One region of the Streptomyces sp. P17 genome, then DNA from elsewhere that is predicted to be linked to it. Evidence: riboswitches for the same ligand, from Rfam matches in the RefSeq annotation. Region 1 holds a riboswitch; each other region holds the start of a gene.
The links. A riboswitch is a leader RNA that binds a small molecule or an ion and turns the genes downstream of it on or off. The one in region 1 is predicted to bind cyclic di-AMP.
Positions count from the first base shown of each region.

Region 2: another riboswitch for cyclic di-AMP. It lies ahead of RMT89_RS24740 (NlpC/P60 family protein); the one in region 1 lies ahead of RMT89_RS25345 (transglycosylase SLT domain-containing protein).
Region 3: another riboswitch for cyclic di-AMP. It lies ahead of RMT89_RS16615 (M23 family metallopeptidase); the one in region 1 lies ahead of RMT89_RS25345 (transglycosylase SLT domain-containing protein).
Region 4: another riboswitch for cyclic di-AMP. It lies ahead of RMT89_RS12245 (transglycosylase family protein); the one in region 1 lies ahead of RMT89_RS25345 (transglycosylase SLT domain-containing protein).

Region 1 covers NZ_JAVRBF010000041.1:22,815-28,358, reverse strand. Annotated here, with positions in the region: gene RMT89_RS25355 (peptide MFS transporter) at 1-696, shown strand, start outside; gene RMT89_RS25350 (CocE/NonD family hydrolase) at 713-2,701, shown strand; cyclic di-AMP (ydaO/yuaA leader) riboswitch at 2,942-3,148, shown strand; gene RMT89_RS25345 (transglycosylase SLT domain-containing protein) at 3,154-3,645, shown strand; gene RMT89_RS25340 (HAD family hydrolase) at 3,655-4,461, opposite strand; gene RMT89_RS25335 (hypothetical protein) at 4,616-5,233, shown strand; gene fahA (fumarylacetoacetase) at 5,334-5,544, shown strand, end outside.
Region 2 covers NZ_JAVRBF010000039.1:67,571-73,114, forward strand. Annotated here, with positions in the region: gene pcrA (DNA helicase PcrA) at 1-1,314, opposite strand, end outside; gene RMT89_RS24730 (hypothetical protein) at 1,378-1,560, opposite strand; gene RMT89_RS24735 (ScyD/ScyE family protein) at 1,711-2,340, opposite strand; cyclic di-AMP (ydaO/yuaA leader) riboswitch at 2,721-2,891, shown strand; gene RMT89_RS24740 (NlpC/P60 family protein) at 2,900-4,090, shown strand; gene RMT89_RS24745 (tellurite resistance/C4-dicarboxylate transporter family protein) at 4,189-5,211, shown strand; gene RMT89_RS24750 (hypothetical protein) at 5,189-5,542, opposite strand.
Region 3 covers NZ_JAVRBF010000022.1:93,336-98,879, forward strand. Annotated here, with positions in the region: gene RMT89_RS16595 (dihydrofolate reductase family protein) at 1-24, shown strand, start outside; gene RMT89_RS16600 (alginate lyase family protein) at 224-1,429, shown strand; tRNA gene RMT89_RS16605 (tRNA-Met) at 1,481-1,554, shown strand; gene RMT89_RS16610 (PP2C family protein-serine/threonine phosphatase) at 1,710-2,792, shown strand; cyclic di-AMP (ydaO/yuaA leader) riboswitch at 3,039-3,195, shown strand; gene RMT89_RS16615 (M23 family metallopeptidase) at 3,207-4,235, shown strand; gene RMT89_RS16620 (PrsW family glutamic-type intramembrane protease) at 4,320-5,544, opposite strand, start outside.
Region 4 covers NZ_JAVRBF010000015.1:20,886-26,429, forward strand. Annotated here, with positions in the region: gene RMT89_RS12230 (DUF501 domain-containing protein) at 1-133, opposite strand, end outside; gene RMT89_RS12235 (septum formation initiator family protein) at 157-633, opposite strand; gene eno (phosphopyruvate hydratase) at 718-1,998, opposite strand; gene RMT89_RS12245 (transglycosylase family protein) at 2,298-2,966, opposite strand; cyclic di-AMP (ydaO/yuaA leader) riboswitch at 2,971-3,146, opposite strand; gene RMT89_RS12250 (transglycosylase family protein) at 3,323-4,297, opposite strand; gene RMT89_RS12255 (cytochrome P450) at 4,491-5,544, opposite strand, start outside.

The DNA of each region.
Region 1 (5,544 bases):
CTCGCCACCCTGCCGGCGGCCGCCGGCCGGCTCACCATGGACCGTTTCGTCGATCTGCTCACCCCGATCTCGGTGATCGCCCCGGTGGCCTACTTCGCGGTGATGTTCGCGAGCCCGCGCGTGACCGCCGAGGAACGCGGCCGTCCGAGGCCGTACATCGTCCTCTTCCTCGCCTCGACGGTCTTCAACTTCATCCTCTTCCAGGCCTGCTCGACGATGATGCTGCCGGCCGCCTCGAACGCCGAGACCACCCTCCTCGGCTACGAATTCCCCCCGAGCTGGTACGCCTCCGCGCTCGGCGCCTTCGAGGTCGCGCTCGCGCCGGTGGTGGCCGCCCTGTGGGTGCGGATGGGCCGTCGCCGGCCACACGCCTCCAACAAGATCGCGATCGGGGTGGTGCTCGGCGGGCTGTCGTTCCTGCTGATGGTGCTGCCCACCAGCGGTCACGCGAGCGACGACTACCTGATGTCCGCCTGGTGGATCGTCGGCTCCTCGCTCCCGCTCGGCCTCGGCGACATCCTGCCGGCGACCTCCGGCACGTCGGCCACCACCAAGCTCGCACCTGCCGCCTTCTCCTACGACGACGTCTCCAAGCCCGCCTGCTTCGGCGTCAACGGCGCCCTCGCGGTGGCCGCGGGGCTCGCGGTGACGGCCGCCGCGCCCCGGCTGCGCCGCACCATGCACCCCGTCCCATGAGGTCATCGCGATGAGCCTGCACATTCGTACGTCCTTCCCCTACGAGACGACCCACGAGGACCTCCGTATCCCGCTCGCGGACGGCACTCTGCTCTACGCGCGCGTGTGGCGCCCGCTGACCGACGAGCCCGTACCGGCGCTCCTCGAATACCTCCCCTACCGGCTGACCGACTGGACGGCCCCGCGCGACTTCCAGCGCCACCCCTGGTACGCAGGCCACGGCTACGCCTCCGTCCGGGTGGATGTCCGCGGGCACGGCAACAGCGAGGGGCTGCCGACGGACGAGTACTCGGCGACGGAGCTGGCCGACGGGGTCGAGGTGGTCAACTGGCTGGCGGCCCAGCCCTGGTGCGACGGCAAGGTCGGCATGTTCGGCATCTCCTGGGGCGGCTTCAACTCCCTCCAGATCGCGGCCCTCGCGCCCGAGCCGCTCAAGGCGATCGTCACGGTCTGCTCCACCGACGATCGCTATGACAACGACGTGCACTACACGGGAGGTTCCGTTCTCGCGGCGGACATGCACGCCTGGGCCGCCACCATGCTCGCCTTCGTCTCCCGGCCGCCCGATCCCCAGTACGCCGGGGACGCCTGGCGAGACCTGTGGCTGAAGCGCCTGGAGGCCGTGGAACCGCTCCTGCACACCTGGCTGGACCACCAGACCCGGGACGACTACTGGCGGCACGGCAGCGTCTGCGAGGACTACGGCGCCATCGAGGCCGCCGTGCTGGCGGTGGGCGGCTGGCACGACCCGTACCGCGACACGGTGCTCCGGCTCGTGGAGCACCTGCCCGCCGACCGCGTCCGTGGGCTGATCGGCCCCTGGTCCCACCAGTACCCCGACCGGGGCCTGCCGCCGGGACCGGCGATCGGCTTCCTCCAGGAGACCCTGCGCTGGTGGGACTACTGGCTGAAGGGCAAGGGCGCCCTTCCCGAGTCCCTCCTGCGGGCCTACGTCAGCGACTCCCACCCCCCGGCCACCGTCTACGACACCCTCCCCGGCCGCTGGGTCGCCGAGCCGGCCTGGCCGTCCCCTCAGGTCACGAAAGTGACGTACGCCCTCCAGGGCGCCCCCGTGCTCGTACGGTCGCCCCTGCACACCGGTGTGGACGCCGGCCGCTTCCTCCCGTTCGGGAACGACGCCGACCTGCCGCCGGACCAGCGGGAGGAGGACGCGCGCTCGGCCTGCTTCGAGTTCGCGGTGGGCGAGGAGGCGTGGGTGCTGGGACGGCCGAAGGTGCGGCTGCGGCTGACGTCGGAGGTGTCGCGCGGGCAGGTGATCGCCCGGGTCTGCGATGTCGCCCCCGACGGCTCCTCGACCCTGGTCACGCGGGGCGTGCTGAACCTCTCCGCCCGCCACGGCCGCGATCGCGCGGTGCCGTGGGAGCCGGGCGCCACGCAGGACGTCGAGTTCGAGCTGAACGGCATCGGGCACGCCTTCCCGGCCGGCCATCGCATCCGGCTCGCGGTGTCGTCGGCGTACTGGCCGTGGGTCTGGCCGCAGGCGGAGTCGGCGGCGGGGTTCACGCTGGATCCGGCGGGGAGTTTTCTGGAACTGCCGGTACGCGCGCGTGAGGCCGCTTCTGACGTGAGCTTCGAGGGCCCCGAACAGGCCGAGCCCCTGGGCGTGAACTACCCGGTCACCCTGGACGAGCCGCGCCCCGAGCGGCTCGTCGTCCGGGACGTGGCCAAGGACGAGTGGCGCCTTGAGGTCGATCCGCGGTACGGCGGCACGCGCGTGTACCCCGACGGCCTGGAGTTCACCGAGGACGCGCTGGAGACGTACACGATCCGGTCCGCCGACCCCTTGTCGGCCCGCGCCCGCTCGGACTGGTCGATCCGGCTGCACCGCCCGGAGCTGGCCTGGGACACGACGGTGCGGACCCGTTCGGAGCTCACGTGTGACGCAGAGGACTTCATCGCCTCGAATGAGGTGATGTGCACGGATGGCGGTGAAGTGGTCTTTCATCGCACATGGGAGAAGCGGATTCCGCGAACGGCGGGTTAATGCGGACCCATTGGGTTGATTGCCCGATTTAAGGTGTCTTGCGCTGGGCGTGAGTTGACTCACGCCCGAGACCCACAGGCGCCTCACAGGCTCTTCTCGATGCCCCTCCCTCGGCGCCCAGTTGAGCCTTGGCGACCGCAAATGCCCATCCCGGTATGCCGCGCGAGCGAAGATCAAACCCCTGGATATGTGAATCCGCTACTTGTTTCGGACATGTGCTCTCGCATACGTTCCCGGCCTGTCGGACGGACGCCGAATCCTGCCGCCGTCCGGCTCCACCGAGATTCTTCGTACGGCAGGAGCGGGGGACCCAGGTAAGTCGCCGGGCCGGACGTCCTCGGACGCGCCGGTACGGCTGGGGGTGAAGTCGCGTGCCCTTTACGGTGCGCGGCCGGGCAGCTCCCGCCCGAACCCGACAGCTCACCTCGCAGGCGCCGGAGAGGAACCTCGCCATGCCTGCTGCCGCTCAGCACCGTCATACCCGCGCCCACCGCGCCCACCGCGTCGCCCGCAAGCTCGCCGTCCTCGGCACCGGAGCCGCCGTACTGGCGCTCCCGCTCATCGGCGCGACCAGCGCCTCGGCGGCCTCCCCGACCGTCACCACCGCCGCCTCGCTCGGGTACGCCAACAACCTGGACGGCTGGATCCGCGCGTCCCTCCAGGTCATGGCCCAGAACGGGATCCCCGGCAGCTACGACGGCATCTACCGCAACATCATGCGGGAGTCCTCGGGCAACCAGTACGCGATCAACAACTGGGACTCCAACGCGGCCGCCGGCACCCCGTCCAAGGGCCTGCTCCAGGTGATCGACCCGACCTTCCAGGCGTACCACGTGGCCGGCACCTCCTACGACCCCTACGACCCGGTCGCGAACATCACCGCCGCCTGCAACTACGCGGCCCAGCGCTACGGCTCGATCGACAACGTCTTCGGGGCGTACTGACCGGGCCCGCTACGGGAAGAGTCCTTCGAGGACGACGGCGATGCCGTCGTCCTCGTTCGACAGGGTGATCTCGTCGGCCACCGCCTTGAGTTCGGGGTGGGCGTTGGCCATCGCGACACCGTGGGCCGCCCAGTCGAACATCGGGATGTCGTTGGGCATGTCACCGAAGGCGATGGTCTCTCGCGGGCCGAGCCCCAGATGCCGGGCCGCCAGCGCGAGACCCGTCGCCTTGGTGATGCCGCATGGCTGAAGTTCGACGGTCCCGGGACCCGACATGGTGACCGTCGCCAGCGAACCCACCACCGAACGCGCCGTCGCCGCCAACAGGTCGTCGGACAGCTCCGGATGGCGCAGCAGCACCTTGCTGATCGGCTCGGACCACAGATCGTCGCGCCGCCCGACCCGCACCGCGGGCAGGGTGGGGTGCGGCATCAGGTACCCGGGCTCGATCAGCGTGAGCCCGTCGACGCCGTCCTGGTCGACCGCCGCGTACACCTCCCCCACCTCGGCCTCGATCTTGCCGAGCGCGGTCTCCGCCAACTCCCGGTCCAGGGTGACGGACCACAGCAGACGGTCCGCGCCGGCGTCGTACACCTGCGCGCCCTGCCCGCACACCGCGAGCCCCTTGCTGCCCAGGTCGTCCAGGAGCGGCCGCACTCTGGGCGCCGGTCGGCCGGTCACCACCAGATGCCGGGCGCCGGACTCCGCCACCCGCGCGAGCGCGGCCAGCGACCGGTCGGAGAGCGTGTCGTCGCCTCGGAGGAGGGTTCCGTCCAGGTCGGTGGCGATGAGTGAATATGCGAGGGGTGCGGCCATGATCAGAGAATACGGACAGGACGCCCCGACGACTCAGCGTGAACCGGACGACCCCGGCGCCCACCACCGCCCCGCGCGCCCCCCTCCAACTCCCTTGCAGTCATCGGCTTCTGGTGAAATGAGGGCACTGCGGTGACGGGCGGGGGCGAGTGGTGTGACGGGTAAGGACGGGAAGTTCTCGGCGTATCTCCGGGAGGCCGCGGTGGGCGTCCTGGAACGCTTCCCCGAGGCACTGAAACCCGAGATCTACGCCCTCTCCTTCCGCATCTGGCGCGTCGACGACGACGAGCGCCGCCCGTACGCCGCCATCGGCTACAACACCGAGACCCAGTACGAGCGCGAGCGGCGCCCGGAGGACCCCGGCGAGGCCCGCTGGAACTACGCCTGCTGGCTCCTGGACGGCTTCGAGACGCTGGGCAGCGCGCCGGAGGATCCGGTCGGCGGCCCGCTGTACGAGGACGAGGTCAAGCAGCTCGGCCTGTGGTTCGAGGAGCAGGACGAAGAGGATGGCGAGGACAGTGAGGAGGACGACCGGATCGACGCCAAGCGCGACCTGCTCGGGCTCCATTTCGCCGGCGCCTGCGTCGGCCTCGCCCGCCACCTGCACGCGAGCGGCCGTATCGAGGCGGTATTCGGGCGTCCGCTGCCCATCGTGGTATTCGACATGTACTGCCCCGGCTGGAAGGTCGAGGCGACCGAGGCGGCCAACCCGCCCGGGCTGATCGAGGGCTTTCTGGCCTGGCGGCGGGCGGACGGTTACGTCGACGGATGATCACCCCGCCCCTTCGGCACTGCCCAAGACGGGTGCCCCACCCGTAACGTGTGCGGCGACGACACGGACCCGTGGCACGCACGAGAGTGAGGCAGCACCCATGCCCCCCTTTGATGTCCCCGAGGGCGACCCCTTCGGCCCGCACAACCTTCCGTACGGTGTCTTCTCCGTCCCCGGCGAGGACAGCGCGCCCCGGGTCGGCGTACGGCTCGGTGACCACGTCCTCGACGCGGGCGCGGCGGCAATGGCGCTGGGATCCCCGTACGCCTCCCTGCTCGCCCGGCCCACGCTGAACCCGCTGCTGGCGGCGG
Region 2 (5,544 bases), on a different contig from region 1:
CTGGGCGTTCGTCCGGTAGAAGACGGCTACGTCTCCGGCCTTCGCGTCACCCGCGTCCGTGAGGCGGTCTATCTCATCGGCGACGAACTGGGCCTCGTCGTGCTCGGTGTCGGCGACATAGCCGGTGATGCGCGCGCCCGCGCCCGCGTTGGTCCACAGGTTCTTGGGGCGGCGGGACTCGTTGCGCTCGATGACGGCGTTGGCGGCGGTGAGGATCGTCTGGGTGGAGCGGTAGTTCTGCTCCAGCAGGATCGTCGTCGCGTCCGGGTAGTCCTCCTCGAACTGGAGGATGTTGCGGATGGTCGCGCCGCGGAAGGCGTAGATCGACTGGTCGGCGTCACCGACGACGCACAGCTCGGCGGGCGGGATCTCGGCCTCGGGGGGCACGTCGACGGGGTGCTCGGAGGTGCCCACCAGCTCCCGCACCAGCGCGTACTGGGCGTGGTTGGTGTCCTGGTACTCGTCGACGAGGACATGCCGGAAGCGGCGGCGGTAGTGCTCGGCGACGTCCGGGAAGGCGCGCAGCAGATTGACCGTCGTCATGATCAGGTCGTCGAAGTCCAGCGCGTTCGCCTCGCGCAGGCGGGACTGGTACATCGCGTACGCCTGGGCGAGGGTCTTCTCGAAGCCGTCGGTGGCCTGAGCCGCGAAGTCCTCCTCGTCGATCAGCTCGTTCTTGAGGTTCGAGATCTTGGCGCTGAAGGACTTCGGCGGGAAACGCTTGGGGTCGAGGTCGAGATCCCGGCAGACGAGTGCCATCAGCCGCTTGCTGTCGGCGGCGTCGTAGATCGAGAAGGACGAGGTGAAGCCGAGCTTCTTCGACTCGCGCCGGAGGATCCGTACACACGCGCTGTGGAAGGTCATCACCCACATCGCGTTCGCGCGCGGGCCGACGAGCTGCTCGACGCGCTCCTTCATCTCGCCCGCGGCCTTGTTGGTGAAGGTGATCGCGAGGATCTGTCCGGGGTGCACATTCCGCTCGGCGAGCAGATAGGCGATGCGATGGGTGAGCACGCGCGTCTTGCCGGAGCCGGCGCCGGCCACGATGAGCAGCGGGGCGCCGGAGTGCACGACGGCCGCGCGCTGGTTCTCGTTCAGCCCCTCGATGAGCGCGGCCGCGTCGATGGCCGGGCGCGGGGCGCCGTCGCGGTAGTAGGCGTCCCGGTCCGGCGGCACGTCGAACCTCCCACCGAACAGATCGTCCGGAACCGGCTCCGGAGTGTGATCGTCCTCGGGCGGCGGCGGGGCTTCTTCCTCGTGCCCACGAGGGGTCTGGAGGTCCGCCAGGAAGCTGTCGTCAAAGAGGCTGCTCATCGCTCTCCGAGTCTAGGGCTCCCCACTGACACCCCGCCGCCGCCCTTGGGAACATCGCCCGAATCAGAAGCCGAGGATCTTCCAGACCTGCCCGCCGGGTGTCTTCTCGCCCTCCATGACGGTGCCGTCACGGTCCGCGACCGCCCAGGCCGAGACATAGACCTTTCCGTCGCACGGGTCGACGGTCACGCCCGCCGGGAACGGGACCTTGACATCCGTCCGCTTGCCGCCGGAGACCTTGGTCACGACGCCGTTGAACAGCTGGCTGACGTACAGATCGCCGCTGCCGTTGACGGCGGCCGCTGATCGGGCCGAAGCCGGACTTCCAGCCGAGGATCTTTCCGGCCCAGGGGTCGACGCGCCACACGCGCGCGGTGGGCTTCTCGGTGAGGCCGTTCAGCTCGCCGACGTAGAGCTTGCCGTCGGGGCCGAGGCGAGGGACGTGGGGACGGACTCGCGGCCGTTGTGGTCCGGGAAGACGGTGAAGGGGCGAGCCTTGCCGGACCCGGAGATCTCGACCAGGTCGTTCCCGGCCGCGTCCGCGACGGTCTTCCGCCCGTCGGGCAGGGCGAGGACGGCGTACGGGTTGGACTCCAGGTTCGCCTTGTGCGGGTTGTACCTCAGTTCCACGGCGGAGACGTCGGCGGCGATCCCGGCCTTGCCGTGACCGATGCGCAGCAGCTTGCCGAGGGTGTTCCAGGGCTTCTTCGTGGGCACCCCGGCCTCCGGCGGGACGAAGGTCTCCACGGCCCACACCTCGCCGTACAGGGCGGAGACACCGTCGACGCCGGTGGCGAAGCCGCCGTCCGGGGCGGCGCCCGAGGGCAGCCCCTTCACCACCCTGTGGTGCTTCCACGCACCCCCGTCCCAGTAGATCTTGGTGACGGCGGAGGTGAGACCGATACAGGTCTCGCCCTCAGGCCCCTCCCCGATGCACTTCTTGCCGCCCCGGCCGGCCTCGGCGACGTACAGCCGCCCCTGGTCGTAAGAGAGCTGGCGCGGATTGTCGAGTCCGCTCGCGATCACGCGGACGACCGGGCGGCTTTCCCCTCCCCCGCTCGCGCCCCGGCGGGCGCGATGCCCGCGGTGGCGGCGAGCGCGACGCCGGTGGCGACGACGAGTGACTTGCGCTTCCTCATGCCCGTCACCCCTACTCACCCACCGCGGCTCACACGACCACGGCCGGCTGGAAGCTAGCGCCCGGAAGCGGGCGGACGACGTCACTCCGGAGAAAATACGTACAAGTCGGCGCAGATCCGTCCGGATTGACCACGCCCAACGACGCCCTGACCTAAGGTCACGAAAATGTATCGGGCATATCACCCATCAACCTTCACAGGGGCCACACGAGTTGGCTACCGTGCCGGGCAGGCCGTACGACCCCCACCGGCGAACCTCGCCGGGCCGCGCGGCCTCCGCCGAGTCCGCTGCCCGCCCACGGCAGCCGGAGCCGGGGACCCACCGAACTTGGGGTGAATCGACCCGACTCCCTTACGGGAAAAGGTCGTAGGGCAACCCTTCCTAACCACCCGCCCGAACCCGACAGCTAACTCGGTAGGCGGACCATGGGAAGGAGTCGCCTCCCTTGGCGTCGCACCGCAAGTCGCCTCCGGCGGGTACGCGCGTAGCAGGCATACGGACCCCCGCCCTTGCCACGGCCGCCCTCACCTCCGTGGCCCTGCTGTCCCAGACGGCCAACGCCGGCCCGGCCACGGACGACAAGCCGAGCCTCGAAGAGGTCGAGAAGAAGGTCGACGACCTCTACCGCCAGGCGGAGACGGCGACCGAGAAGTACAACGCCGCCAAGGAGAAGACCACCAAGCAGCGCGAGCAGGCCGACACCCTCCTCGACGGCGTCGCCAAGCGCACCCAGAAGCTCAACGACGCGCGGGAGGAACTCGGTTCCCTCGCCGCCGCGCAGTACCGGACCGGCGCCTCCGCTCCCGGCACCGCGACGTTCCTGCTGGCCGACTCCCCGCGAGACTACTTCGACCAGACCCAGCTGATGAGCCGGATGACCGGCCGTCAGAAGGAAGCGGTCGACGACTACATCACGCAGCAGTCGGCGACGATGAAGAAGCGCACGGAGGCCACCGAGAGCCTCCAGACGCTGAACGAGTCGCAGAGCGATCTGAAGACCGCCAAGTCCACGGTCCAGAAGAAGCTCGCCGACGCGCGGGAGCTGCTGTCGCAGCTGACGGCGGAGGAGAAGGCGCGGCTCGCCGAGACCGAGCGCAAGCGCCAGGAGGAAGCCGCGCGCAAGACGGCCCAACTGGCCCAGCAGCAGGCGGAGGAGGAACAGCGCCGCCAGGAGGCCGCGGAGGCGGCGGCCCAGCAGCAGGAGAACACCTCTTCCGGTTCCGCAGAGACCTCCACCGGCAGCACGGAGTCCGAGTCCGCCGCCGACTCCACCTACGCCGCGAAGGCCGAGAAGGCGATCGCCTTCGCGCGCGCGCAGATCGGCAAGCCGTACGTCTGGGGCGCCACGGGACCCGACTCCTACGACTGCTCCGGCCTCACCCAGGCCGCCTGGAACGCCGCCGGCATCTCCCTCCCCCGCACCACCTACGACCAGGTCAACGTCGGGACCACGGTCCCCGTCTCCAGCGCCCGGCCCGGCGACCTCGTCTTCTTCTACGACGACGTCACCCACGTCGGCATCTACATAGGCAACGGCATGATGATCCACGCCCCGAAGCCCGGCGCCTACGTCCGCGAGGAGTCGATCTTCTACGACGGCGAGGGCTCGATCCACAGCGTGGTACGGCCGGCCTGAGGCGACGCGGCGCGCGCGGGGGTGATTCGGTGCCCCGTTTCCACACCCACGCGCGCGTGCCCCCTCGTAACCCGGGCCGCGCTCCTTAGCATCGGCGCATGTCCGGCACCTCTGCGCTTCGCTCACTTCGCGCCTGGTGGGCGCTGCGTCCTCCGGCGGCCGGGGCCGCGGTGATGGCGACCGGCATTGTGTCGGTCGGCCTGCACCTCACCGGATACGAGGTCCTGTCCCTTATCGCCCTGACCATCGCCTGCCTGGCATGGCTGGGACTCGCGGCGGACTTCGTCGTACGGCTGCTGCGGCAGCCGGAGCGCTGGCGCAAGGAGGCCGGCACCTCCGCCGCGCTCACCGCCGTCGCCGCGACGACCGTGCTCGGCACCCGCTTCTCCGCCGAGGACTGGCAGCCCCTGGCGGCGGCCCTGCTGGCGCTGGCCGCCCTGCTGTGGCCGGGCCTGCTCCACACCGTCGTGCGCCACTGGCACCGCCGCATGCCCGGCGCGGTGTTCCTGGGCTGTGTGGCCACGCAGGGCCTCGCCGTGCTCGGCGCCACGCTCGCCGCGGCGGAGTCGACGGCCTGGCTCGCGCACGCGGCACTGGTGCTGTTCTGGCTCGGTCTCGTCCTCTACGTCGTCGCCCTCACCCGCTTCGACCCGCGCCAGGTGGTGGAGGGCGCCGGGGACCAGTGGGTGGCGGGCGGCGCGCCGGCCATCTCCGCGCTCGCCGGGGCCAAGCTGATCGCCGCCGACAGCGCGCGTCTGTACCTGTGGAACAACGACGCCGACGACGTCCTGCGCCGGGTCACCGTCGCGCTGCTGGTGCTCGACCTCGCCTGGTACGCGGTACTCGTCGTGGCCGAGGTGATCCGGCCACGGACCCGCTACGACGTCCGCCGCTGGGCGACCGTGTTCCCGCTGGGCATGACCGCGGCGGCGACCCTGTCGGTCGCCGCCGCGGTCGACGTCTCCTGGCTGGAAGGCCCCGGCGAGGTCCTGCTGTGGATCGCGGTCGCGGCCTGGCTGGCCGTCGCCGTGGGGGCGGTGCGGGAGGAGCGGGCCTACGCCTCGGCCGCCTCGGCCGCCTCGGCCGGGGAGGCCGGGCTCACGTCCACAGCACCGCGATGAAGATGTTCGCCGTGGTGAGCAGTCCCACCAGGCCGAACAGGTTCTTGTCCACCTTCTCGTCGTCCCGCTTCACATAGACGAGACCGAGGATCACGATCAGCAGGGCCAGCTTCACGCCGATCTTGATGTTGTCGACCGTCTGGTCGTCCGCCTGGTTGAGCCCGACCAGGATCACCCCGGTGACCAGCATCGTCAGCGCGCCGTGCAGCATCGCCGGCACGAAGCGGGCGGTGCCCTGGCCCATCGCCTTCATCTGGGTGAGGAATCCGCCCAGGAGGGAGGCGATGCCGATGATGTGCAGGCCGACGAAGAGATGGATGAGTACGTCCATGA
Region 3 (5,544 bases), on a different contig from region 1:
CCGAACGCGCACCTGCTGGGCTGAGGCGCCGGGGTGTTTCGCCCCCCCCCGCCGCCCCTACCCGTCCCGTCCCCGGGGGCTGCCGCCCCCCGCCCCCCGGACCCCCGCTTCGGGCCTGAGGGGGCCACGTCCTCACACGCCGGACGGGCTGGAAACGCCGTGCCCCAGTCCAATCGGCCCAACCCAGCCTGCGCCCCCGCCCCCGCGGCGCGACGCTGCCCCTATGAGGTCCGTCCGACTTGCCGCCGCTCTCCTGCTTGCCACCCTCCTCGCCGCCTGCGGAGCAACCGGTGCCGACTCCCGCACCATGGCCCGTGCCCTCCCGCCCGACGCCGAGTTCACCCACCCCGGCGTCCTGGTCAGCGCGTCGCAGCTGGCGGCCGTGCGCGAGAACGTGACCGCCGGGAAGCAGCCGTGGCTGAGGGCGTATCTGGATATGCGGGACAGCAAGTACGGGGCCTACAAGTACCGGGCCGAGCCGTACGAGGACGTTCACTGCCCCGGGGGGAAGAGGGCCGGCCGCGGTTGTGTGGAGGAGCGTGAGGACGCCATCGCCGCCTACACGCAGGCCCTGCTGTTCACCGTCACCGGCAAGCGGCAGCACGCCGTCAAGGCCAGGGAGATCATGGACGCCTGGTCGGCGAAGCTGCGGCGGCACACCGGGGCGAACGCCGGCCTCCAGGCCGGATGGGCGGGGTCGACATGGGCGCGGGCGGCCGAGATCGTCCGGAACAGCGACGGCGCGGGCTGGCCCGAGGACCGCGTACGCCGCTTCGAGAAGATGCTCCGCACCGCCCACCTCCCCCAGGTCACCAGGAAGGTCCCCGACGCCAACGGCAACCGGGACCTCGTCACCACCGACGCCGCCATCGGCATCGCAGTCTTCCTCGACGACCGCAAGACCTTCGACGACGCCCTGGCCCGCTTCCGCGACCGCGTCCCCGCCTACTTCTACCTGGAGAAGGACGGCCGCCTCCCGCTCACCCCGGCGGGGTCGAGCATGAACACCCCGCAGCGGCTGGCGAGGTACTGGTTCGGGCAGACGACGTACAAGAAGGGCGTCACCCAGGAGACCTGCCGTGACCTCCAGCACGTCGGCCAGTCGATCGCCGCCACCGCGCACATCGCCGAGACCGCCTGGCACCAGGGCGTCGACCTGTACGGCGAGGCCGAGGGCCGGCTCAGGGCCGCGCTCGACCTGCACGCCCGCCAGCAGCTGGGCGAGTCCACGCCGGGCTGGCTGTGCGGCGGCAAGGTGGAGCGGAACATGGGGCCCGATCTGGAGGTCGCCCTGAATCATCTGGAGGGCCGCCGCGGCGGCTCCGTCCCGGCGGCCCGCAGGCTCGCCGAACAGACCCGCCCGGCCGGTACCGACAACCTCTTCGTCGCCTGGGAGACGCTGACCCACGCGGGCAATCCCGCAGCGTGAAGAAACGTGTGTGCATCGGGTCCCACGGATGACGTACACTGGTTTCAACGACGCGGGGTGGAGCAGCTCGGTAGCTCGCTGGGCTCATAACCCAGAGGTCGCAGGTTCAAATCCTGTCCCCGCTACTGAAGGCCGAGGGCCGGAATCCGAAAGGGTTCCGGCCCTCGGTGTTTCCACGCCTCCTCCACTCGGCCCACACCGTTCGCCCCCCCCGCTCCCGCTCCGGGAAGCCTGGAGGGACGGCGGATGCGGCGGGAGGCGGGCAGTGCGGGCTTCAGGCATGGACGAGGCACGGCGCGTCCCGCCCGGCCGCACCCTCGTACTGCTGCTTCCGCCACTGCTGATCGCGGGTGGGGTCCTCTACGACCTCATCACCCCCCGCGGCTTCACCGCGATCCCCTTCTTCACCGCCGCACCGCTGGTCGCCGCGCCGTTCTACTCCCTGATGGGCACCGTCGTCACCGGAGCCGTCGCCCTGCTCGCCGCCTACGGCGTCCACCTCCGGCTGGGCTTCGGCATGGACGCGGACACGGTCACCGAGGTGGTGACGGTGGTCACCGTCGCCGTCCTGGCCGTCGGGCTCAACCGCGTCGTACGCCGCGGCGATGGGCGGCTCGCCTCCCAGCGCGAGATCGCCGTGGCGACCCAGCGCGCCGTCCTGCCCGACCCCCTGGAGCGGATCGGCGGCTACGCCATCGCCGCCCGCTACGAGGCGGCGCAGGCCGACGCCTTCATCGGCGGCGATCTGTACGCGGTGCAGGACAGCGCGTACGGCGTTGGGCTCGTCGTCGGCGATGTGCGCGGCAAGGGGACGGGAGCCGTCGCGGCCGTGGCCGTCGTCATCGGGGCCTTCCGGGAGGCCGCCGAGCAGGAGGCGAGCCTGGAGGCGGTCGCGCAGCGGCTGGAGCGGGCGCTGGCCCGGGAGGGCTCGCGGCGCGACGGGATCGAGGCCGTCGAGGGGGTCACGACCGCCGTGCTCGCCGAACTCCCGCACGGCGACGGGGTGGTTCGCGTCGTCAACCGCGGCCATCCGCCGCCGCTGCTGCTGTACCCCGACGGCACCGTGCGCCCGCTGCCTGCCCGGGAGCCCGCCCTCCCGCTCGGCATGAGCGGCCTCGGCAACTGGCCCGACCGCGCCGACGACGCCCCCTTCCCGCCCGGCACCACCCTGCTCCTGTACACCGACGGCCTCTCCGAGGCCCGCGACCCGCACGGCGTCTTCTACGACCCGCAAGCGCGGCTGGCGGGCCGCGGCTTCCGCGATCCCGGCACCCTGATCCGGACCCTCGCCGAGGAGGTGCGCCGGCACTGCGGGGGCGGGATGGCGGACGACATGGCCCTGCTCGCCGTGCGCAGACCCTGACCGCCGACCACGCTGATCGTCACCAGGGGTGATCGGATGGAAGCCCTCCGCATAACAACTGACGTACCGTCAATACCTGTGTGACACCTGGGGCTTGGTCAACTCGCCCGATTTAGCGCCCTAGTGACCTGAAAGTCCGGTCCAAAAACGTTAATGATCAAGTCGAACAGCTTGGAATCCGCGCCCCGAGTCTATTAACGTTCGATAACGCAGCGCGGTCGTCCCAGCCGTCACAAGAGTCGGCTCCGTGCGCACGCGCCGAATCCCGTAAGGGAACCGGGGAACCACCACTTGGGGTGAATCGGGCGTAATCCGCCGTGCGGAAACGGCAGATATACGCGCGTAGGAGACCTTCCTGCTCCGAACCCGTCAGCTAACCCGGTAGGCGAGAAGGAAGGAAAGGAGCACGCCCACGTGGCGTCAAACCGGCCTGCCCCCGAGGCCCCGTTCGTGCCGAGCCAGCGCAGTGAAGAGGCCTACGGCTACGGCAGTCACCGCACCGACGAGGGCCCCTGGGAGGAGTGGAACCCCACCGCGGAGTCCATTCGCCCGGTACGCGGCCGGCACCGCGTCGCCAAGCAGCGTGGCGGCGGACTCGCCCGCAGCTCCACCGTTCTCGGCGTCGGTGTCATAGCCGCCGTCGGCGCGGGCGGCATGGCCAGCGCACAGTCCGGCAAGCCGCCGGTCGCGATCACCATGCCCGACCTGCCGCTGATCTCCGACGACACCGCGGACGAGGCGCCCGAGACCTCGTCCACCCCGCTCAGCAGCGTCGGTGTGACCACCGCCGACGCCGGGCAGGGCACCTCGGACGCCGGTGAGGTGCTGCGCGCCAGGATCATGGCCCAGGCCGAGCAGCAGCAGGACCAGGTCGACACCAAGGCCGCCGAGGCCGCCGCCGCTGCCGCCGAGAAGGCCGCCGCGGAAGCCGCCGCCAAGGCCGAGAAGGAGGCCAAGGCCAAGGCCGCCGCCGCCAAGGAGAAGGCGGAGCGGGAGGCCCGCGCCAAGGCCGAGGCCGAGCGCCTGGCCGCGCTGGCCAAGCAGTTCGCGCTGCCGACCTCCTCGTACACCATCACCTCGACCTTCGGTGAGTCCGGCTCGATGTGGTCCTCCGGCTACCACACCGGCCTGGACTTCGCCGCTCCCACGGGCACGCTGATCAAGGCGGTTCACTCCGGCACGATCACCTCCGCCGGCTGGGACGGCTCCTACGGCTACAAGACCGTGCTCACCCTGGAGGACGGCACCGAGATCTGGTACGCCCACCAGTCCTCGATCAGCGTCAGCGTCGGGCAGAAGGTCACCACCGGGGACGTCATCGGCCGCGTGGGCGCGACCGGCAATGTCACCGGCGCCCATCTGCACATGGAGGTCCACCCCGGCGGCTCCTCCTCCGGCATCGACCCGCTCGCGTGGCTGCGCGGCAAGGGCCTCACCCCCTGACCTCAGCCCCCGTGTGAACCCCGGCGGTCCTGACGACGACCCCCCGACGTCAGGGCTGCCGGTTTTCGGTGTCCGGGACTCCTCTCACGACCGGTACGGGTTGTGCGCGGGGTACGGACCCGCCGGGTACGCCGGATAGGGCTGGTACGTCGGCTGCGACGGGTACCCGTACACGCCGTACATCGGCCATGGCGCCGCCACCACCGGCACCGGCGGGGCCGTGGCGCGGGCCGCGTGGTCGAGGGCCGGACGGGCGACCTCCCTGCGGCGCCACAGCTCCTGCAGCAGCTCCTGTTCCCGTACGCCGAAGTCGGCGCCCGCGCGGCCCCGGCGCCCTCGGTGCCGCAGGAACGCGAGCGAGGTCGCGTAGGCCTCGTACTGCGCCACCTCCCGCGCCGCCCGCTTCCCGGCGTGGCGGCGGGCGTACTGCCGGGCCAGGCGCCGCGCCCGCATCGAGCTCAGGGCGAAGGGCTCGCCCGGGGTGAGCCAGCCGGCGACGGCGTAGGCGGGCAGCTCCTCCCGGACGGTGCGCAGCTCGCGCTGCCGGGTCCAGATCACCAGCCAGGTCAGCAGCCCGAACGCGGGCACCATGATCGCCGCGTACACGGCGAAGAAGCCGTACGGGCCGAAGGCCGACGAGCCGTTCCACATCGCGTGCATGCCCATCGCGAGCAGCAGCCCCGACAGCGGCAGCAGGACCCGGCGCCGGCGCTGACGGTCGCCGGAGAGCGCGGCGATGCCGAAGCCGATGCCGGAGAGGACGGTGAACAGGGGGTGCGCGAAGGGCGACATGACGATGCGCACGAAGAACGTCGCGGCGGTGACGGAGGCGATGCCGCTGTCGCCGGTGAGCTGGTCGGTGCCGAAGGCGGTGCCGAGGTAGAGGATGTTCTCGGTGAACGCGAAGCCGGTGGCGGTGACCCCCGCTATCACCACCCCGTCGACGAGCCCGGTGAAGTCCCGGCGCCGGAAGAGGAAGACGAGCAGTACGGCGGCCGCTTTCGCCGACTCCTCCACGACCGGGGCTATGACGGTTGCCCCCAGGGTGTCCGCACTGGACGGGTCCGCGGTGGCCGTGGCTATCCATCTGGTCGCGAAGCTGTTGGCGACGATGGCTATCAGCGTGGCCGCGCAGGCGCCCCAGGCGAAGGCGAACAGCAGATTCCGCCAGGGGCCCGGCTCGACCCGGTCCAGCCACCGGAATGCGGCTATGAGGAGGGGGACGGGCAGGACCGCGAGTCCGAGCCCGACCAGGAACCCCTGGGTGCCCGTCTGTTCGCGTACGAGCGCGAAGATGACGAGGCCGGAG
Region 4 (5,544 bases), on a different contig from region 1:
CCGGCTGCCCGCAGGGACAACGGTGCGCGATGGCGCGCAGCCCACGCGGCGGCCGGCCGAGCTGCTGCTTGAAGGCCTCGACATCCGCGTCGGTCGGCTCGGTACGCGGAGTAGAGGGCGGGGGCGTTTCCATACCAGTCTTTCGTCTCTGTCTGTCTATCGATCGGCGGCGTCGGACTTGTCGACCCCGTCCCAGACGTTCGCGTACCAGGGCCGGTCGGCGGCGCCCAGGTCGGTGCGCGCCTGCTTCGCCGCGTCGGGGTCGACCACGATGAAGCCGGTCTCCCCCGGCATCACATAGTGCAGCCGCTCCCGGATCCGCTGCTCCGCGTACGCGTCGTCCTGCCAGCGTGCCTTGAGATCGCGCAGTTCCTCCACCCGCTCCTGGGCCTGCTGCTTCTTCCGCTCCAGATCGGCGATCTCGGAGCGCTGGGCGACGTACTGCCTTATCGGGTAGGCGAGCGCGACGACCAGGGAGCAGACGACGAGGGCGAGCAGGGCCGCGCGGCCGGTGAGCCGGGAGCGGCGGGCCTGCCGTTTGGTCTGGGAGCGGTAGACACGGGCCGCCGTCTGCTCACCGAGCAACCTGATCCTGGTCGCGGTGGAGAAACGGTCCCGCTCCTTGACGGCCATCGCTCACTCCCGTTCACACGCGCGTACGTCCCCGCACACGGTACGGGACCGGGTACGGGGACGTACGTACGACGGGCTAGGCCATTAGCCCTTGAAGCGGGGGAAGGCCGAGCGACCGGCGTACACCGCGGCGTCGTCGAGGATCTCCTCGATGCGCAGCAGCTGGTTGTACTTGGCGACGCGCTCGGAGCGGGCCGGGGCGCCGGTCTTGATCTGGCCGCAGTTGGTGGCGACGGCGAGGTCGGCGATGGTGACGTCCTCGGTCTCGCCGGAGCGGTGGGACATCATGCACTTGAAGCCGCTGCGCTGGGCGAGCTCCACGGCGTCCAGGGTCTCGGTGAGCGAACCGATCTGGTTCACCTTCACGAGCAGCGCGTTGGCCGCGCCGTCCTCGATGCCACGGGCGAGGCGCTCCGGGTTGGTGACGAACAGGTCGTCGCCGACGAGCTGGACCTTGTCGCCGAGCTTGTCGGTGATGGTCTTCCAGCCGGCCCAGTCGTCCTCGAACAGCGGGTCCTCGATGGAGACGAGCGGGTACGCCTCGACAAGTTCGGCGTAGTACTCCGTCATCTCGGCGGCGGAGCGCTCCTTGCCCTCGAAGGAGTAGACGCCGTCCTTGTAGAACTCGGAGGCGGCGACGTCGAGCGCGAGGGCGATCTGCTCGCCGGGGGCGTAACCGGCTTCCTTGATGGCCTCAAGGATGAGGTCGAGGGCCTCGCGGTTGGAGCCGAGGTTCGGGGCGAAGCCGCCCTCGTCGCCGAGGCCGGTGGACAGGCCCTTGGCCTTCAGCACCTTCTTGAGGGTGTGGTAGACCTCGGTGCCCCAGCGCAGCGCCTCGGAGAAGGACTCCGCGCCGATCGGGGCGATCATGAACTCCTGGATGTCCACGTTGGAGTCGGCGTGCGAGCCGCCGTTCAGGATGTTCATCATCGGCACCGGCAGCAGGTGCGCGTTCGGGCCGCCCAGGTAACGGAAGAGCGGGAGGTCGCTGGCCTCGGAGGCGGCGTGGGCGACGGCGAGCGAGACGCCGAGGATGGCGTTGGCGCCGAGGGAGCCCTTGTTGTCGGTGGCGTCCAGGTCGAACATCGCCTGGTCGATCAGGCGCTGCTCGGTGGCGTCGTAGCCGACCAGCTCGGGGCCGATCTGCTCGATGACGGCGAGGACGGCCTTCTCGACACCCTTGCCCTGGTAGCGGTTCGGGTCACCGTCGCGGAGCTCGATGGCCTCGAAGGCGCCGGTGGACGCGCCGGACGGAACGGCGGCACGACCCGTGCTGCCGTCGTCGAGGCCGACCTCGACCTCGACCGTGGGGTTGCCTCGGGAGTCCAGGATTTCCCGGGCTACGACGACGTCGATGGACGGCACGAGCATCTCCTTCTTGGGATGTGACGCTGGAAGTGCGGGGCAGTGAGCCTTGCGACTAGAGCCTAACCGCCTGAGGGACATCGGCCAGCCGACCGACCGTCCCGTGGACAAGGACAGACGGTACTCATTGTTTCTCAGCGGAACAAAGGAACGGTGAATTACCGGAAAAGAAAACCCCGCCCCGGTGCGTACGGGGGAACACGCACCGGAGCGGGGAGCCCGTGGGGACGGGGGTGGCCCTCACGAGGCCTCCAGTATGGAGGCCACGGATATGAGGGTCCTGTGGTTCGGCTACGGGATTACTTGAGGTCCAGCTGCTGACCGGGGTAGATCAGGTCGGCGTCCTCGACGATGTCCTTGTTCAGCTGGAAGAGCTTCTCCCAGCCGCCCTTGACGTCGTGCTCCTCGGCGATGGTGCTGAGGGTGTCGCCCTTGACGACCTTGTACTCGCCGTCGCCCTTCTTGACCTTCTTGCCGGTCGGGGTGGTGACGGTCTTCTGCGCCTTCTGCGCCGGACGCTCGGTCGAACGCGAGGCGGGCTGCTCCTCGGTCGAACGGGTCTCGGTGCTGGTCTCGGCGGAGCCGCCGGTGTACGCGGCGCTCGACAGGCCGGTGCCGCAAACGGGCCAGGCGCCCTTGCCCTGGCCCGCGAGGACCTTCTCGGCGATCTCGATCTGCTGGGCCTTGGAGGCCTGGTCGGCGCTGGAGGCGTACTGCGTGCCGCCGTACGCGGCCCAGGTGGAGGCGGAGAACTGCAGACCGCCGTAGTAGCCGTTGCCGGTGTTGATGGACCAGTTGCCGCCGGACTCGCACTGGGCGACGGCGTCCCACTCGGAGGCGGTGGCGGCGGAGGCGTTGCCGGCCGCCATCAGCGGGGCGGCGACAGCGGCGCCGGTGACGCCGGCGATGGCGATGGCGCGGGTGGCCTTGGACGGACGACGGTGCTTGCCCTTACCGGAAAACAGCATGGATCGATCCCCTCACCGACGCCTGCGAGGTGAGCTGTCGGGTTCGGGCCGGTTGAGTTGCCCGGCCGCGCACTCGTGCGCGGCTTCACCCCAAGCCGGTGCCGTCTGTTGAGCTGCCTCAACTGCCGGTCCCGGCGCTTACCTTGGGTCCCCCGCTCCTGCCTACGGCGCATGACGCGACGACTGTTCCCGTACGGCCGCTGGCAGGATTCGGCGTTGCGGCAGCCGGGGCTCGTGTTGGCGAGCGGTCCTGACCGTAGACAGGCGATCCGCGGAATTTCAAAGACGATCAGGGCTTCTGAGACTCATCCCACACTTTCGCCAAACCGGACATTCGGCGCGAAGCGTGACGTGAACTACCCCTGCTTTTCGACCGGTTCGACCCCTACTTCAAGGGTCTGACCGGGAAGGATGAGGTCAGGGTCGGCGCCGACGGTCGACTTGTTGGCGGCGTAGAGGCCGCGCCATCCGCCGTTCAGGTCAAGAGAGTCGGCGATGCCCACGAGACTGTCGCCCAAGCGGACGACGTACGACCCGTCGGTGGCGCTCTCCTCGGTGGTTTCCTCGGCGGGCTCGCCGCGGTGGCGGCCGGTGCCGGTGGAGCCGGTGCCGGTGGAGCCGGTGTCGGTGAGGGCGGAATCGCCTTCAGTCTGACCGGAGTTGTCCGAGTTGTCCCGCCCGGAAGTGGCTGTGGATTCGCTGTCGGTTCCCTGAGAGGCGTCACTCTCGGGGGATCCCGAGGGCTCCGCCGACTCCGTGGCGTCAGGAGACTCGGGGGACTTGTCCGACTTGGTCGAGTTGTCCGTCACCTCGGGTGACTGGGGCGCACTGGACTTCGCGTCGGAGGAGTCGCCATCGAGGGAGTCCAGCAAACCAGACGAGTCGGGCGAAGCGGAGGAGTCGGGTGAAGCGGGCTCATCGCTCGCCACGCCCGTGTCGATGTCCACCGAACCCGACTCGGCGTCAAGGCCGGAGAGCGGGCCGCAGGTCGGCCAGGCGGCGAGACCCTGGTCGGCGAGGATGCGCTCGGCGACGGCTATCTGCTGGGAGCGGCTGGCCTGGTCCGCGCTGGCGGCGTACGTCGTGCCGCCGTACCGCTCCCAGTTCTCCTGGGTGACCTGGAGACCGCCGTAATAGCCGTTGCCGCCGTCCTCGCTCCAGGAGCCACCGCTCTCGCACTCCGCGACCCGGTCCCATGTGGTGCCCTCGGCCGCGCTGGCGCCCGAGGCGCCGAGGAGCGGGATGGCGATGGCGGAGCCGGTCACTCCGGCCGCGACGATGAGAGCGGGAGCCTGGCGGGGGCGACGGTGACGACCGTTCCCGGAGAGCATGCGAGGGCCTTTCGGAGACAGCGGGGACCGGCGCGGTGCCGGTGAGGCGAGGCGCCGCGCTGACGAGTGAACGTATCGGCAGACGATCACTTGTCACAAGTTAATGCCGCGCAGATCACGTGAAGATCACAGACTTGAGGGTGTGTCACGTTTGACCTGACGGTCCGTCGAGCGGGCCTGGGCGTGGGCCGGTTCAGGCACTTGGGGTGAACTCGACCGGAAGCGTGCGCAATCCGCGCATGATAAGGCCGCCGCGCCAGCGCAAATCGGCCGGTTCCACCGCGAGTCGGAGGTCCGGGAGGCGGGTGAGGAGCGTGGCCAGCGCGGTCTGGCCCTCCAGGCGGGCGAGCGGGGCCCCCAGGCAGTAGTGGATGCCGTGGCCGTAACCGAGGTGCTGGTTGTCACGGCGGGAGAGGTCGAGCGTGTCGGGCTCGGCGAACCGCTCCGGGTCCCGGTCGGCGGCGGCGAGAACGACGAGCACCGGGTCACCGGGGGCGATGTCCTGGCCGCCGATGGTGAGGGGCTGCGTGGCGAAGCGCCAGGTGGCGAGCTCGACGGGGCCGTCGTAGCGGAGGAGTTCTTCTACGCCGGTTTCGAGGAGGGTTGTCTCCTGTGCGGCGAGGGACTGCTGGAGTCGGGCCCGCTGCTCGGGGTGGGTAAGCAGGGCAAATGTGCCATTACCGATCAAATTCACCGTGGTTTCGAAGCCGGCGAACAGAAGGATGAAGGCCATGGCGGCGGCCTCGTTCTCGGTGAGGTGCTCGCCGTGGTCGGAGGCTCGGATGAGACCGGAGATGAGGTCCTCGCCGGGGGCGGGGGTGTCGGGCAGCGCCTCCCGCTTGCGGTGGATGAGGTCGGCGAGATAGCCGCGCATCTTCTTCACGGACCGCGCGACTCCGCCTCTGGGGCCGCCCTGGTGGCGGATCATCATGCCCGCCCAGTCCCGGAAGTCGTCCTGGTCCTCGCGGGGGACGCCGAGCAGGTCGCAGATCGCGTAGATGGGGAGCGGGAAGGCGAACTCATGGATGAGGTCGGCGCTTCCGGTGTGCGCGAACCGGTCGATGAGCTGGTCGGTGAGCTCCTGCACGCGCGGCGCGAACTCGGCGACCCGGCGGGGCGTGAACGCCTTGCTGACGAGCCGTCGCAGCCGGGTGTGGTCCGGCGGGTCGATATTGAGCAGATGCGTCATCAGCTCGGCCTTGCGCTCACCGGGGATACCGGTCTTCCCCTTGGCGTGAGCGGGCTCG